4 regions of the Rossellomorea sp. GAMAL-10_SWC genome follow, and region 1 is predicted to be linked to each of the others. Evidence: predicted binding sites of a transcription regulator. Region 1 holds the regulator's gene; each other region holds the start of a gene.

Region 1 (4,222 bases):
TTGTTACTTTTTTATCTGTGATTAAAATATATGGATTTTCTAATTCAGCAACCATTTTCTCTGAATTTGTAACCATGTAAGGAGAAGAGTATCCACGGTCAAATTGCATACCTTCTACTACTTCTAACTCAGTTGTGAAACCTTTTGATTCTTCAAGAGTAATAACTCCATCGTTACCAACGCGCTCCATTGCTTCAGCAATTAATTGTCCAACTTCTGGATCCGCTGAAGAAATTGCAGCAACTTGTGCGATTGACTCTTTACCTTCAATTGGTTTTGAGATAGTTTTTAATTCCTCGATTGCTACAGCAACTGCTTTTTCGATCCCTTTACGGATACCCATTGGGTTTGCACCAGCAGTTACGTTTTTAAGACCTTCACGAATCATAGCTTGAGCTAAAACTGTCGCAGTTGTTGTACCGTCCCCAGCAACATCATTTGTTTTGCTAGCAACTTCTGCAACTAATTTTGCACCCATATTTTCAAATGCATCTTCTAATTCGATCTCTTTTGCGATTGTAACACCATCATTTGTAATTAATGGAGAACCGAATTTTTTCTCAAGAACTACGTTACGTCCTTTTGGTCCTAAAGTTACTTTAACAGCATCAGCTAAAGCGTCTACACCACGTAACATTGCGCGACGTGCTTCTTCACCAAATCTAATGTCCTTTGCCATGAAAATGACCTCCTTATAATATAAAAAATTTATTTTTTAATTTAAGTATTTTTATTTTATTAACCTATGATTGCAAGTATATCGTTTTCGCGAAGTACTAAGTATTCAGTGCCACCGTACTTAACTTCTGTTCCTGAATATTTAGAGAAGATAATGCGGTCACCTACAGATACTTCTAAAGCTACGCGCTCACCATTTTCAAGTACTCGGCCAGTACCTACTGCAACAACTTTGCCTTCTTGTGGCTTTTCTTGTGCACTACCTGGTAACACGATACCACTAGCAGTTTTTTCTTCAGACTCAACAAGCTCAATTACAACACGATCACCTAATGGCTTTAACATGTGTAATACCTCCTCAATAATCAAATCATTATTTTTTAGCACTCATGTATATTGAGTGCTAACACAATTATTAGTTTAAATAATATCAAAAAATTTTGCAAGCCCGAAGCAGGCACTTTTCTTGTCGAAATTTAATAAGTTTTTTTCTTTACAATCAAAAGTAAAATAAAAAGTGAAAATTTCTTTTAAGAAACAAAAGAAACGAGTAAAATAATGTACGTGTTGTTATAAACCTTTGGGTTCTGAAAAATATCAACACAAAGGAGCTATCGTATTGAAAACTAGAGATTTATGGATTTTATTAACGTATGTCGTTCTTCAATATTCAGCGGTATTTGGGGTGCCCTATTTATTAAATAGTAACTTATACGTTGGAGTGGATCAGAAAACAGCTTCTCTTGAAGCGGTGGCATTATGGGGTTGTATTAGTTTCGTTAGTGGATTAATTATTATACTTATCTTATTACATAAACCCATTTATGAAGGAATAAAGAATCTAAAAACTAATTTTCGTACAATAATAAATTGGGTTATTTTAGGTTATTTCATAACAATGTTAACTCAAATCATTTGTAATTTAATTTTAATTTATGTATTTGATTTACATAAGGGCTCAGAAAATACTCAAAATATCATAAACATCGCTAAGCTTAACCCGGCTTTTATTATCATCCCAAGTCTAGTTGCACCAATTTTAGAAGAGATTATTTTTCGTCGAATTATTTTTAAAAGGCTTTATAATCGTTTACCATTTATTATTTCTGCTGGGATTAGTTCAGCGATCTTTTCGCTTATGCACGGAGACATGCCCTTCTTTTTATCATACTTTTTAATCGGTTTTGTATTTTGTTATCTGTATAAACGAACAAACTCAATTATGGTACCAATCTTAACACATATGTTAATGAACTCTTTTGTCGTTTTTCAGCAGATCAATTTACATTAAAACCAAAAACCCCCAATTTTTTTGGGGGTTTTTATTTTGATATGAATTTATTGTTGTAAAAAATATGCCAATGTTTGCAGTTCAACTGCTAAGTCTATATGATGAATGCGAATATGTTCTGGTACACTAATTCGTGCAGGTGTGAAATTTAAGATTCCTCTAATATTTTTTCCATTTAATCGATCAGCTATTGATTGTGCTACAGGTGCAGGAACAGTTAAAATAACGATTTGGATATCTTCATTCATAACTTCCTCTAGATTATCTAGATTATAAACGGGTACTCCACCTATTTCAGTACCAATTTTATTTGGATCAATATCAAATGCCATCTCAATTTTTGTATTATTATTTTTTATAAAATTATAGTGTAAGAATGCTGTTCCTAAATTACCAACACCAATTAATGCAACTTTCATAACTTCATGCTGGTTAAGCGCTTTCGAGAAAAAAGTTAATAAATAATTTACGTTATAGCCATAACCTTTTTTACCGAGTGCTCCAAAATATGAAAAATCTCTTCTAATTGTAGCGGAATCTACCTTTACTGCTTCACTTAACTCTGCTGAAGAAACTCTTTGTTTACCTGATAAAGACAAATTCTTTATAAAACGGTAATATAAAGGTAGACGTTTAGCAGTAGCTTGTGGAATTTTAATTTGTTCCGAATCCATTTTTTAATCCCCCACTTACTGTAATTCTTTTTACTATGGTGTGTAATTTGACTTTATTTTAGTAATAAAGTACTTGTTCTAATGTAAAATATACACTATATTTAAGAATTTTGACAGTCTACAGTTACATACATAAAAAATTTTGCAATGAGGTGTTATCCATGATTCTTTTACAAGTAAATAATGTCTCAAAGTATTTTGGTAGTGACATTATACTTTCAAATATAAAATTAGAAGTTCAAACGAGTGATCGAGTTGCCATAGTTGGACGTAATGGTGCGGGAAAATCTACATTATTGAAAATCATAGCAGGCGAAATATCCTATGATGGCGGTGAAATAAATAAACCTAAAGACGTTACTGTAGGCTACCTAGCCCAAAACTCTGGTTTACAAAGCGATAAAACGATTTGGGAAGAATATTATTCTGTATTTAATCATTTAGTAGAGATGCAGGACAATATGAGAAAATTAGAAGTTAAAATGACTAGAGAGGATGTCTACTCAAATCAAGCCGTTTATGACAAGGTTATGAATGAATATGATCATCTTCAATATACTTTCAAAGAAAACGGTGGTTACCAGTTTGAAGCAGATATTCGTTCAATAATTAGTGGTTTAGGTTTTAGTAATGAAGATTACGAAACAAAAATTTCTTCGTTAAGCGGTGGACAAAAGACGAGACTGGCATTAGGTAAGCTATTATTGACAAAGCCTGATTTGTTAATCCTGGATGAGCCTACGAACCATTTAGATATTGACACTCTAAGTTGGTTGGAGCGCTACTTACAGTCATACCCTGGTGCTGTATTAATCGTTTCCCACGATCGATATTTCCTTGATCAAGTTGTTAATATTGTTTATGAAATATCTAATCATAAGCATCAACGATTTGTTGGTAATTATAGTAAGTACCTTGATCTAAAAGCAGCTCAATATGAACAAGAGTTAAAACAGTTCGAAAAGCAACAAGAGGAAATCTCTAAACTTGAAGATTTTGTGCAGCGTAATATTGCGCGTGCTTCAACTACCAAAAGAGCTCAAAGTCGTAGGAAACAATTAGATCGTATGGTTCGATTAGACAGGCCACTTGGAGACGAATCTTCGGCTAATTTTTCATTTACAATTGAAAAACAAAGCGGTAATGATGTGTTGTCTGTACAAGATTTATTTATTGGCTATGATCGTATCCCAACAATTGATGAGCCGATGAGATTCGTACTGAATCGAGGCGATAGTGTTGCTTTAGTCGGTCCAAATGGTGTTGGTAAATCGACATTACTTAAAACGATTATAGGAGATTTAGAAAAATTACAGGGAACGATTGATTTTGGTGCAAACGTTTCGGTTGGATATTATGATCAAGAGCAAGCAAAACTAACTTCTAATAAAAGAGTATTAGACGAACTTTGGGATGATTATCCATTAAAGCCCGAACAAGAAATTCGAACAATATTAGGGAACTTTTTATTTTCTGGAGATGACGTGACAAAGATTGTTACCTCTTTAAGTGGTGGAGAAAAAGCAAGATTAGCTTTGGCTAAGCTTATGATGAAAAAAGCTAATTTCCTAATTCTTGA
Region 2 (4,222 bases), 1.4 Mb from region 1:
CCTTTAAAGGAAAATTAACCCACCCTAAATTTACTGCTGCAAATATAAGTCCATCTTCTAATCGAACCGAACCTGGAGCTCCAATACCGATTCCAGCGATATCTTCCTTTGTTTTATCCATCTGTTTAAGCTTTTCTTCAATTGCAATTGTAATTGTTTTAGGAATATGCTTACCACTATCAGATTTATCTGTTGGTACTTCCCATTTATCGATGAATTCCCCGTTATTTGTTAATAATGCCAATTTAATGCTTGTACCACCTAAATCGACACCTACAATCATTTTAGCCATAATGTCTTCTCCCTTCGTAGTGAAATCGTTTGCAATAGATTCTAAAAAAAACGATTTCTTCAAACCGTTTTATTTTTTATTTCATCCATCTCTTTTTTTAATATCATGGTCGCAATTTGTAAATCTTTACTTTCAAGTATATTCGCTAAAAATAATTCTTTTAGCTCATCTTGCATTAACATCAAGTCTGCTAATCGATCACCTGTATAAATAAAGGTCCCATAGTTCTTTAGAAATTGTTGAATATCATATACGGATTTCATACTTAACTCCTATTATTTTATCTTTCTAAACATGTAATAAGTATAAGTTGGAAACGATTACTCGTCAATGTGAAATACCAAACAAACCATTTATTTTGTAGGCATTTTTAATTATTTTTTAGGCTTCATTACTTCTTCTAAAGCTAAATCATTTTTATATAAATATGTAGCGTATTTTATCCCGAGATATCTTATATGCCATGGTTCATAATTGTATTCTGTAATATCAACTTTGTCCTCTGGATAACGAATGATAAATCCAAAATCATGTGCATGGTCTGCAAGCCAAGTTCCTTCTTTCGTTTCTCCAAATCCTTGTTCAAGCTTGTTACCGAAGTTTGGAGATGATACATCTATGGATAAACCTGTTTGATGTTCGCTTGTACCAGGAACAGCACTAAAAGATTGAGTCCAATCTTCACCATGAATTTGTACATAATAATTATACAAGCTTTTTTGGCGATCAAAAGAGCGATATGCGGAAACTGGAGTCAGCTTTATACCATCCGCTTCTGCTCTTTCAAATAATTTTTCTAAAGCATGAGCTGCCTCTTTCCTCATTAATGTCTTATCTTTGTTTACTCCATGTAAAGGAACAACCGGATAAACTAGATCTGGTGGTTCATACCCATCTGGTAGCTTTCTTTCTTTATTAACTAATACTAAATTAGATGTAGGGTTCGTTACAGCTAATAATCCATTCTCAGCTTCGATTGCTGTATCATCGTAATTAGGAAATTTCAGTGAAGTCTCTTTAGTCTTTTTTAGATGATTATTAAGAAAATTTTGGTTTCCAAAAAATAGAGCTAGCCCAATAATGAATATCACTATTAATACCCATGAGTACTTACTATTTATTTTTTTCAAAATTACCTCCTTAATTCTTTTTGTTACTTTTACAATATAAAAAGTTGGCATATTTTTCAAATATTCTATACAATAAGACCTCTTTCAAATAGAAAGAGGTCTTATTAACTCATTATTTAACTTCTGAAAAAAATCATCTATTAATTTTCGTTACCCAAAACAGGTTCCATCGTTCTTCTTAATGTGTCTACGGAGTTTTTAAACTGACGTTGTTCTAATTCATTTAAATCTAGTTCAACAACTTCTCGAATTCCACCACGATTAATTACTGCTGGAACGCCAATATATATATCGCGTTCTCCATATTGTCCATCTAAATATGCAGAAACCGTAATAATACTATTTTCATTTTTTAGAATCGCTTTTGTTAATCTAACTAAGCCCATACCAATTCCATAGTACGTTGCGCCTTTTTTCTTTATAATGTGATATGCGGCGTCACGTGTATTTAAGAAGATTTCATCAAGCTCTCTTTGGCTGTATTTTGGATTTTTCTTTAATACATGGTGTACTGGTGAGGTACCAACATTTGTTTTAGACCAAACTGGCAGTTCACTATCACCATGTTCACCGATAATATATCCATGGATATTTCTTGCATCAACATTAAAATAATCCCCAAGCATATATCTAAATCGTGCAGTATCTAAACTAGTACCAGATCCGATTACTCTTTCTTTTGGTAGTCCTGAAAATTTCCAAGTTGCATAAGTTAAAATATCTACCGGATTTGTGGCAATTAAAAAGATACCGTCAAATCCTGAAGCCATAATTTCTCCAACAATCCCTTTAAAAATAGCACAATTTTTTGCAACTAAATCTAAGCGAGTTTCTCCAGGCTTTTGAGCTGCTCCAGCTGTAATGACGACTAAACTCGCATCTTTACAATCACTGTAATCTCCAGCCCAAATTTTTGTTCTAGAATCTACAAAAGGAAGGCAATGACTTAAATCCATTGCGTCCCCTTCCGCTTTATCTTTATTTAAATCAATCATAACTAGTTCTTCGGCAACACCTTTATTTAACATACCAAAAGCATAACTAGCTCCAACTGCGCCTGTTCCGATAAGTGCGACACGATTTATTTCTTTGTGTAACATAATATCCACCTCATTTGTGTTAAAAGTGTAAGTAACTGGGACTTCTTTATTATATATGTATTTCCACTCAAAGTTTGTGAAACTTTTTACAAATTTGTTACAATATTAGTCCTGCACAAATTTAATTTTTTTCAATAAGACTCTTTTACCTATTTTCAAACAAATCGCGTCACATTATGCACTTATTACATCGCTTCTATTATTCTTGACTCTGTTAAAATCAACGGCATCTTAATGTCATGTTTTTCGGTTGGTATTTCTTCAATAATTTGAATGTCATAAGCTAAGGCTAAGTGTTGTTTATTATAATCTTCTAAGTAGCGATCAAAATAACCACCACCATATCCTAGTCGTTCACCATTTTTTGTATATGCTACTCCAGGCACAATTATTAAATCAATAAGTTCTTTACTTATTTCCTCGCATTTTTCTTCTATCGGCTCTTGTATTCCAAAATAACCTTTCTTTAAATCATCAAATGAATTGATTTTGTAAAAATGCATTTTTCTAGTCTCATGGTTGCATTTAGGGACAACAACTGATTTATTCATTTTCCAACAAGCAGTGATTAAATACTTAGTATTTATTTCATGCTCCATTGGCATTGTTGTTGCTATTATATCTACACTCTTCATTTCTTCTGTATTTAATAATTTTTCTATAATTTTTTTTGACTTTTCGTCTCTTTCCGATGCTGAAATATTTTTCAAGTTTTTCATCATAGAATTTCTAATTTCTTTTTTTTCCATAATAATGGCCTCCATAGGTCAGGATCGAGTTTTCTAAAGTAAAAGTTCATTGATATGTATTCTAATTAAAATTATAAGTATTTAGATATAAAAAAAACAGTAGGAAAATTCCTACTGTTTACTTTGTTTCGCGATGAACTGTAACTTTTTTAAGTCTTGGGCAATATTTTTTAAGCTCAAGACGGTCTGGGTTATTACGTTTATTTTTAGTAGTGATGTAGTTACGATCTCCGCATTCTGTACATGCTAAAGTAATATTTACGCGCATTTTATTTTCCCTCCTGACATAGTGACATAATCAGACTTGTATATAATAACATTCTTTCGCGATAATTTCCATAGTTTTTATTGATTCAATGTATTTCTTTTGATATTTTTTTTATTGAATTATGTACAAACTTATTCTCATAATTCAGAGTATATTTTTGAAAGACAGCTTGATGATGTAATACACTGCCTTGATCGATGCGAATATTAGAACTAATCGACACATATGGGCCGATTACACAGTTCTCTTCAATCGTAACATCATTCCCAATAATAACGGGAGAAACAATCTTAACATTATTATTTATCGTTACATGTTCACCTAAAAAGATTCTCGGTAATATTTGAACGGCAGGAATAGGTAAGTTTAATTTCTCTTCAATCCAATCTACGTTTAGTTTTGCAAATCTTCTAGGGGTCCCATAATCAATCCAATAACCTTTTAAATGAAAAGCATTTAAACCGATATTATTTTTTAACATTAAAGGAATCAGATCATTACTAATGTCAAAATAACGATTTTCTGGAATTTGATATAATAATTCAGGACTCATAATATAAATTCCAGTATTAACTAATTTACTTATTTCACTACCTTCATTCGGCTTTTCAATAAAATCGATTATTTGTCCATTTTTTACTTTTACATTTCCGTATGATCCACATTTATCAACTTGTTTTACA
Region 3 (4,222 bases), 810 kb from region 1:
TTGGAATACCTATGTTTGCCAAGTGTGCAGCGATACCAGATCCCATCACACCAGAGCCGAGTACAGCGGCTTTTTTAATTTTTTGGATCATATGCATTTCTCCTCCTCATATCTTGAATGAATACTCATTCACTTTCTGGATAAACCAATCCATTATCAATGAGCCCTCTTCTTCCACTATATGATAAATTCTTATTTTTCGCAATAAACAAAAAGTTCAAATTAATAAAATTTTATTTATTATCTAATTACCTTCCTCTGCTTTTTTTATTACAATCCATTTTTTACTAATAACTTTATTTAAATAGGTTAGTCTAAGAAATGGAGGTGATAAGATATGAAACGTGAAAGAAATCCATCAAAGGGTGGAGTTAGTGCAGCAAGTGTTCAAGGTAATGCAAGTCATGGAGATCAAAAAGAAGAAAAAGGTAGACAAAGTAATAATCAGCAGTACGGTAAAAAAAACATGGGTCAGTAAGCTTTTTTCACTCAAATTTAATAGCAAAACTAGGACCTTGCTGAATTAAGCAATGATATGAATAATGTTGTTTTACTACTAACTACTTATCACAAAAAAATCCTGTATAAAGAGAAAAAGGCTGACTAAAAAGGATCCTCACTCAATCCTTTTTAGTTAGCCTTTAATTTTAAAATTATTTACTGAACATACCTTTTAATACGAACGCAACGTTTGCAGGACGTTCTGCAAGACGACGCATGAAGTATCCATACCAGTCAGTACCATAAGGAACATAAACTCGCATATTATAGCCTTCTTTAACAAGCTCTAATTGACGCTCTGTACGAATTCCGTATAACATTTGGAACTCAAATTGATCATTTGGAATATTATGTTCTTTTACTAATTGTTTTGTATACTCAATCATTGCTTCATCATGTGAAGCGATTGCAGTAAAGTTACCGTTTAATAAGTGCATTTTAATGATTTTTTTGAAGTTTTCATCCACATCTTTTTTCTCTGGGAATGCTACTTCAGCAGGCTCTTTATAAGCACCTTTTACTAAACGTAAATTTGGTTTTAAGCTGTTTAAATCTGTAATATCGTTTTCAGTTCTGTATAAATAAGCTTGAATAACTGTTCCGATATTATCGTACTCAGATCTTAATTGCTTAAAGATACGAATTGTTTTTTCACAACGAGTGAAATCTTCCATATCAATTGTAACGAATACACCATTCTTTTTAGCTGCCTCTAAAATACGACGCATGTTTGATAAAACTAACTCGTCAGAAATATCAAGACCCATCGAAGTCATTTTTAGAGAACATTGTGAATTTAATTTTTCTTTTCCAATCGCTTCAATTGCTTCGATACAGTGATCAGCCATTTCATTTGCTTCTTCAACCGTGTCAACGAATTCTCCAAGATAATCAATTGTTACTTTTAAATTCTTTTTATTTAAGTCCTTAATAACTTTTGTAGCTAAATCGATTGTTTCGCCTGCAACAAAACGTCCTGCACCAAATCTTAGGCCATATTTTTTAGCCATTTTAGTCAAAAACTTATTTTTAGACATAAATAAAAAAGCATTCTTCATAACTTGTTCCATTACTCTACCCCCAAAATTAAACTTTACTTTTCTCTCTATATATTACTAATGTATCATCTATGAAAATTTGTTAAAACAATTATTTAATAATTTGTCGAATTTTGTTTATTGAAAAATGTATGCCCTTACTTAATATTATATTATCATAATTATTTAGTGCCGTCATCTTTGAAAATTATGGATAAATATTATTGCTTATTTTTGTTAGCCATAGCTTCTCTATGCTGGTCATTTAACGTTTTAATCTCTTTAATTAAATTAACAACTTCTTCTTTAGCTTGAGGATATGTATCATTCCAATGTTTTACTAATGCGGGCATTGATTTTGATATGTATGTGTACATTACCCATTTTTCCACTTTAGCTTGTTTTTCCTCTGACCAATCTCCTAATAACAATTCCGTGTACTTTTTTAGTAACGCATCAAATTTTGCTTCAAATTCATTTTCCAAACGAAATCACCTCTCCATATTATTATTAAGTTATCAAGATCTAATTTGGATCTTTCCTTTTTTACCTAAACCTGTTTACTATGAAATTATATTATATCTTCAACCAGTATTAAGGTGATTATTTATAAATGTAAAGTAAAAATAATAATTAGTATATAACTTGTTCAATTTCATAATTTGTTCATATTTTCACAAACTTATCGTCGTTTTTTGTCTGTATACTATGTATGTATTAATCAAAGAGCGCATAGGGAGTGAAACCATTTGGAACGAGATAGTATCCAATATTGTATTGATTTAGCTCTTAAAAAAAAGAAAATACTAGACCAAAGCTTAATTAAATATTTAACTCGTGCTGCCTTAGCTTCTATTTATATAAGCTTTATTCTCATTGTCTGTTTAAAATTAGCCGAATTATTTAGACTGCAAAATTCACCATTTTCATCTGTAGCTTATCCACTGGTTTTCTCTACAGCATTAATTATGATTATTTATGGTGGTGGAGAATTATTTACTAGTAATACGATGTATTTTACGTTTTCAACTTTAGCTAAAAAAACTTCAAAACTAGATTTAGTAAAAAACTGGATTGCGTGTTACTCAGGAAATATTATTGGCGCATTTATTTTTGCGATTATTTATTTTTTTACAGGTCTAGCAAAGGAATTTCCTACCGATCATTTTTTAACAGGTGTAGTTGACCATAAAATTCACGCATCATTTTTACACTTATTTTTTAAAGGTATTTTATGTAATTGGCTTGTTTGTCTTGCTTGTTTTTTACCAACTAGATTTAAAGATGATCTAGCAAAAATGCTCCTGATCTTTTTATTAGTCTTTGCTTTCTTCTTCTCTGGTTATGAACATAGTATCGCAAATATAGCAGTCTTTACATTATCTTATATAATGCCACATGATGTAGCCTTTTCCTTTAGTGATGTATTGCATAATTTAATTCCAGTTACACTTGGAAATATTATTGGTGGTTCAGTTGGTGTCGGAATGGCATATTACTACTTGAATAATGAACAAAAATTAGAAGTAAAAGAATTAAAACGTGCTTCATAAAACAAAAAAACCTGTCTTCTTTTTATGAGGACAGGTTTTTTCGTGCAAATCTAATTTTATTATGGTAATAATGATTTTATAATGAAAATTTTTCCTTTTTTGGTGGTGTAAAATTTGAAATACAATCATTTTGTTCGGTTTATCATGTTCATTTCATTACTTTGTTTTCTTTTATTATCATATGGCTTCGTGAAAGGTGCTTATTCTGTTTTAAATCCTCAAAAAAGCAAACTAATCGTGAATAATAACGCTCAGAAAAATAATCAAAATGACAGTGTTCCCAAAAATAATAAACTGAAGATTGTTGCATTAGGAGACTCACTTACGCGTGGTGTCGGTGATGATGAAGGAACAGGTTATGTAGGAAGATTAAAAAACATTCTACAAAAAGAGTATAAACAGCCAACAACAATCACTAATTTAGCTGTTAGTGGCGCAAAAACATCAAATTTACTTAACGATTTAAAGAAAAATAATATACAAGAAACGATTGGCACTGCGGACATAATTGTTCTTTCCATTGGAAGTAATGATTTATTTCCTGGCGCTAATCAATTAAATGAACAATTTTTAAAGACATATCGACCAGATGAAAAAACGTTTAAAAATAATCTTCAATCAATTTTTAAACTAATACGTCAAAAAAATACTACAGCATCTATTTATGCGTTTGGATATTATAATCCATTTCATAATGTTCAAGGTTTGGATGCATCTTCAAGCTTTGTTTCTAGATGGAACAATCTACTCGAATTATCGGTACTTCAAACTAATAATGCATACGTTATTCCAACATTCGATTTATTTTTTAACGAAGAAAAGAAATATTTGTACACTGACCATTTTCATCCGAACAAAGACGGTTATATAGAAATGGCCAATCGCTTAACTAGTAAAATAGGAAGTCAGCTTCGAGGTGAGTCGAATGAATAAAGTTCTTAAATTAGAGGGTGTTACAAAGAGTATTAAAGGAAAAGTACTAGTCGATAACGTTTCATTTGAAGTTTATGAAGGTGAAGTATTTGGCTTTCTAGGTCCAAATGGAGCTGGAAAAACAACAACTATACGAATGCTAGTCGGTTTAATCAAACCATCAAAAGGAACAATTGAAATCGCTGGTTATCCAGTTAA
Region 4 (4,222 bases), 1.6 Mb from region 1:
TTCCTTTAAAGGACCTCTCACCAAAGTGTGTAATCAATGTACATTCTGTAATATTTGAAGACTGATCAAACATCGTGTAGCTAATAAACATACCAGAGGCAATTTCTTTATTTGTTTCATCGAATACTTGTACCTTTTTTCCTTCTAAACTACGTAGTTTCGCTTTTTGAAGAAAGGCAACCCAATATTCCCAATTTGAAATGAGGTATGCTCCTTCTCCATTTGTTAAGTAGCCTAATAAACTTTGAGAATCATTATATTCAGCATTAAGAACTAGAATAAGATTCTTAATCATATGGTGTACGATTGTATATTGTTTTAGATTTAATTGTGGGGGAATATTGATTTTTAAAGATCTTTTATCAGAATCTATGACAACTTCTAATTTAATGTTACCCTTTGTGTAAAAATACGTTTCTTCTTGAATTCCAAATCCTCTCAAATGAAGAACATCTTCTATTGATAGATCAGGGCTAATAGTGTGTAATTCAACAGTTAACATGATGAATATCTCCTCCTGTGACTTTATCGCTGATAATTGATTCATTCCTAATTATAGAAGATAACGAAGAAAAAGCCTGTGACATTTATTACAGGTAGGTGGGGGAGTATTGTAAACATAGGTCATCACAGAAAAAGAAAGTGGTCCCTATTAAATGGACCACATTATGTAAAGCATCAGATCTTTTATCTTCTTCAGTGAGGTTTTTTACAAGTATGATATAGAATAAACTTCATTTTTAACTAGTTTATTTTACTCTTACTAGTCGATAAATCACAAAACTGACCGATATAATAAATCACTTTGCCATTATCGTTACACACTTGAGTAATCGTCAGCCATTCTAAATAAACTTCACCATTTTTTCGCTTGTTCCAAATTTCACCTTGCCAATTACCTTGATCTTTGAGTTGTTTCCAAAGTTGTACATAGAATGCTTTGTTGTGATGTCCTGATTGAAGGATGCTTGGCTTTTTCCCAATGACTTCTTCTTTATTGTAGCCAGTTACTTTAGTGAAGTAAGGATTTATTTTTTGAATTACTCCTTGATCATTTGTTACCATCATTGCTTGGGCCGTATTTTCTAATATTTTATATTCCGTTTTCAATTTTTCACGGAAAGTCATCCATACTACAATAACAAAACTGAGAAGCGCAAATTCAGATAAAGCCATAAATCCGATCGCATAATGTCCTGTCAAGCTAAAAACAGATGTTAAAATTAATGGAGGGAAGAAGCCTCCTAAACCTCCCATAGCAGCAACCAACCCATTTACAATTCCGGCTTGTTTTGTAAAGTAAAGAGGTACTAATTTAAAGATCGTACCGTTTCCGATCCCTGCACAAACTGCTACTAATAAAACCCCTACAGTATACAGTTTAATAGTAGGAGAAAAAGATAATAGAACGCCAGAGAAAGTTAATCCACCAAAGACAAACAATAATATGTTGAAAGGATTGAATTTATCTGAAAGAAAGCCACCGATTGGTCGGAAGAGTGTTGCTAGAGCAATGAATCCAGCCGTTCGTATACCAGCGTCAACTGGACTTAAATTAAAATTATTAACTAAGAAATTGGGTAAATAGATTGTAAAAGCAACAAATGATCCGAATGTAATGAAATAGAATAAATTTAGTGACCATAAAGTTGAATTACGATAAACCTCTTTTACTTGTTTTACAATCGGAACATTTACTTTCTTCTCATTTTTATCACCAAACAGAAAATTTAATAACGCAAACGCAATTAGTAATACTAAATAAAATCTGACTGTTGTTTCCCAACCAACTGATTTCGCTAAAACAGGTGCGGAAAATGCAGTTATTGCTGTACCGATATTACCAGATCCATAGATTCCATTCACAAAACCATGTTTATTTGAAGAGTAATACTTTGGTAGTGAAGTTACTCCGATTGAAAAGACTGCGCCACCTATACCAACAAACAATCCTCCAATAACTAAATCTAAAAGTGAATCAGCATGACTAATGAAAAATACAGGAAATAAAAGTGCAAGAAAACAGATGGTGAAAATAGGTCTTGCTCCAAATCGATTTGTGTAATACCCGATTGGAATACGTAGGATGCTTCCTAAAATAACAGGGATGGCAGTGACTAAGGAGACTTGACCATTTGTTAATTCAATATCTTGGCGAATATTTGGCATGAGTGAAGAAATGAGTACCCATACCATGAACCCTACGATGAGACTTGATGTTTGAAGAGGTAATTGGATTTTAGAACTTTTCATATAATGATGCCCCTTTCAATGGATCAATAATAAAACTTATTAACTAAATATTACCAATCAATCGAAAGTAATGTTGTGAACTATATCACACAAAGTAGGAAGGATGAATAACTTATTTTTAACTATTCGTTAACTCATCAAATTGAAAATTTCTTCATAAGTACTTAGAAGGTTTTTATGAAAAGAGCGCAAAATATTACGTTTTAAAACAGGATCTTTACAAGCCAATTTTTTTATAAATAAAAATGGGACTTCTAGAAATGTCGTAGATTGGGTAACTTCAAGAAGAATGGAATTGTTAACATGAGTATCCAGAAAGAGACTTGGAAAGCATACATCACTTGATTTTAAGCAGCCAATTTTATATTGAAGACCACTCGATTCTTTCATATGAACTTTTACTTTTCCGGTTAAAATGATAATCATATTTTGTTCATTGTGAATAGTTATATTTTCATTAGTTTCTCTAAAGTATAGATTGGATGCAGCAACTATTTTTTTTAAAAGGTTATGATTGATATCATGAAACAAACAGAGACTTTTCAAATTAAGTAAATAATCAGGTTTATACAATTTTTTTCTCTCCCTATATTACAAGACCATATTTTTTCATCATTATATAAAAACGATTTGAGTAAAACTGTGACTCTTTTCACACAACTAGCTCTAATAATAGCGATAGGATGATTTGAAATCAGTTAAAAGAACGGGGATTTTTGAGTATTTTATAGAAAATTAAAGTAATAAAAAATAAATAACCTTAACTATTTAGAGTCTAAGTTAAGGTTACATATAATTAATAATATTCCGTAAAGGTAAGCTTAAACAGCTTAATACTTTAATTGTCTTAAAGAGAACTAATCTATGTTACATATATCTTTTGGGCAGTTATCACAGCCAATTTCATTTTTAAGAAATTGTAAGTCTTTGATAATAATTTTTCCATCGGGAGAATAACCAATAACATTTTTTTTCTTTAAATCACTTAACATCCGATTAACACTTTCTCTAGTAGCAGCACAAAACTTAGCTAATTCTTGATTAGTAAGATGAATATTAAGAAGAATTCCGTTTTCTATTAATTCTCCATAAGAGTTCGATATACGGATGAGTGTGGAGTAAAGTGCGCCTTTTTTACCGTTTAATACTAAGTCTCGAATCTTAGATTGATTTTTTCTAAGGTGAGTAGAGATCCATTTCATAAATTCAAATGTCAATGGAGCATGGTTAATTAGTTTTTTCTCCAAAATATCTTTAGGAATGACCTGCACTTCTGCTGCTTCTAATGCGTAAGCGCTAAGCATATAAGTCGCATTCTCTGAAAAGAGAGTCAATTCTCCAACTAAGTCATCTTTTTGACAAATGCGAAGATTTAATTCATCACCATTTTGAGTCAGTTTACTTATTTGGATCATTCCTGATTTAATAAGATACAATTCTTTAGCATCTTCTCCTTCTTGAAATAAGAAGGTGCTTTTTTTTACTGCACGAGTTGATCCGATTGACTGTAATAAGGAAGCCAAATCTTTAGAAACGATTGAAAGGTCACTTTTTCTATTATTATTTTTTTCCATCAAAGTATCTCCGCTTCGTTATAGTTGAACATAAATGTTTTTATGTATTTAAACAAGTATTTTATGTATTACATTTAATATTATAATACCATGCGATTGAATAGCATAGAACTCTAAGGAGATAGAATATGAAAATATTGCCGTTAAAGCTCTGAAACTACATTTGGCAAAATGATAAATTAATCGTCCAACAAGATATTCTAGAACATAAATACTAAATAGTTTAAATACAAGGTTGTGACATACATCATACAGTGAAAGAATTTTGTATGCTAATATAGTCGTACAAAAAATAAGGGGTGGAAAAAAATGAAGAATATTCTCGATACCCGCAATCGACCATTACGAGATTTAAGAATATCTGTCACAGACCGTTGTAACTTTAGATGCAGCTA

Evidence for each region. The regulator Rex, encoded in region 1, represses fermentation and respiration genes when NADH is low (regulators of the CRP and FNR family bind a similar motif). The targets are predictions, from matches to a motif close to TTGTGAAATATTTCACAA.
Region 2: the regulator Rex is predicted to act here: its motif matches at 2,597-2,614, upstream of V5E38_RS13380 (L-lactate dehydrogenase).
Region 3: the regulator Rex is predicted to act here: its motif matches at 2,201-2,218, upstream of V5E38_RS23735 (formate/nitrite transporter family protein).
Region 4: the regulator Rex is predicted to act here: its motif matches at 2,327-2,344, upstream of V5E38_RS12295 (nitrate/nitrite transporter).

The regions. Positions count from the first base shown of each region.
Region 1 is NZ_CP144911.1:4,115,853-4,120,074, forward strand. Features, by position in the region: gene groL (chaperonin GroEL) at 1-679, opposite strand, end outside; gene groES (co-chaperone GroES) at 739-1,023, opposite strand; gene V5E38_RS19855 (CPBP family intramembrane glutamic endopeptidase) at 1,298-1,969, shown strand; gene V5E38_RS19860 (redox-sensing transcriptional repressor Rex) at 2,017-2,643, opposite strand; gene V5E38_RS19865 (ABC-F family ATP-binding cassette domain-containing protein) at 2,805-4,222, shown strand, end outside.
Region 2 is NZ_CP144911.1:2,687,015-2,691,236, forward strand. Features, by position in the region: gene V5E38_RS13365 (ROK family glucokinase) at 1-295, opposite strand, end outside; gene V5E38_RS13370 (YqgQ family protein) at 352-555, opposite strand; gene V5E38_RS13375 (M15 family metallopeptidase) at 667-1,413, opposite strand; gene V5E38_RS13380 (L-lactate dehydrogenase) at 1,563-2,522, opposite strand; gene V5E38_RS13385 (5-formyltetrahydrofolate cyclo-ligase) at 2,708-3,271, opposite strand; gene rpmG (50S ribosomal protein L33) at 3,390-3,539, opposite strand; gene V5E38_RS13395 (nucleotidyltransferase family protein) at 3,625-4,222, opposite strand, start outside.
Region 3 is NZ_CP144911.1:4,921,318-4,925,539, reverse strand. Features, by position in the region: gene V5E38_RS23755 (3-hydroxyacyl-CoA dehydrogenase/enoyl-CoA hydratase family protein) at 1-88, opposite strand, end outside; gene V5E38_RS23750 (YuzL family protein) at 338-478, shown strand; gene V5E38_RS23745 (proline dehydrogenase family protein) at 654-1,571, opposite strand; gene V5E38_RS23740 (DUF2573 family protein) at 1,760-2,023, opposite strand; gene V5E38_RS23735 (formate/nitrite transporter family protein) at 2,288-3,091, shown strand; gene V5E38_RS23730 (SGNH/GDSL hydrolase family protein) at 3,206-4,024, shown strand; gene V5E38_RS23725 (ABC transporter ATP-binding protein) at 4,017-4,222, shown strand, end outside.
Region 4 is NZ_CP144911.1:2,489,021-2,493,242, reverse strand. Features, by position in the region: gene V5E38_RS12300 (hypothetical protein) at 1-502, opposite strand, end outside; gene V5E38_RS12295 (nitrate/nitrite transporter) at 745-2,253, opposite strand; gene V5E38_RS12290 (cyclic nucleotide-binding domain-containing protein) at 2,383-2,826, opposite strand; gene V5E38_RS12285 (Crp/Fnr family transcriptional regulator) at 3,111-3,827, opposite strand; gene moaA (GTP 3',8-cyclase MoaA) at 4,137-4,222, shown strand, end outside.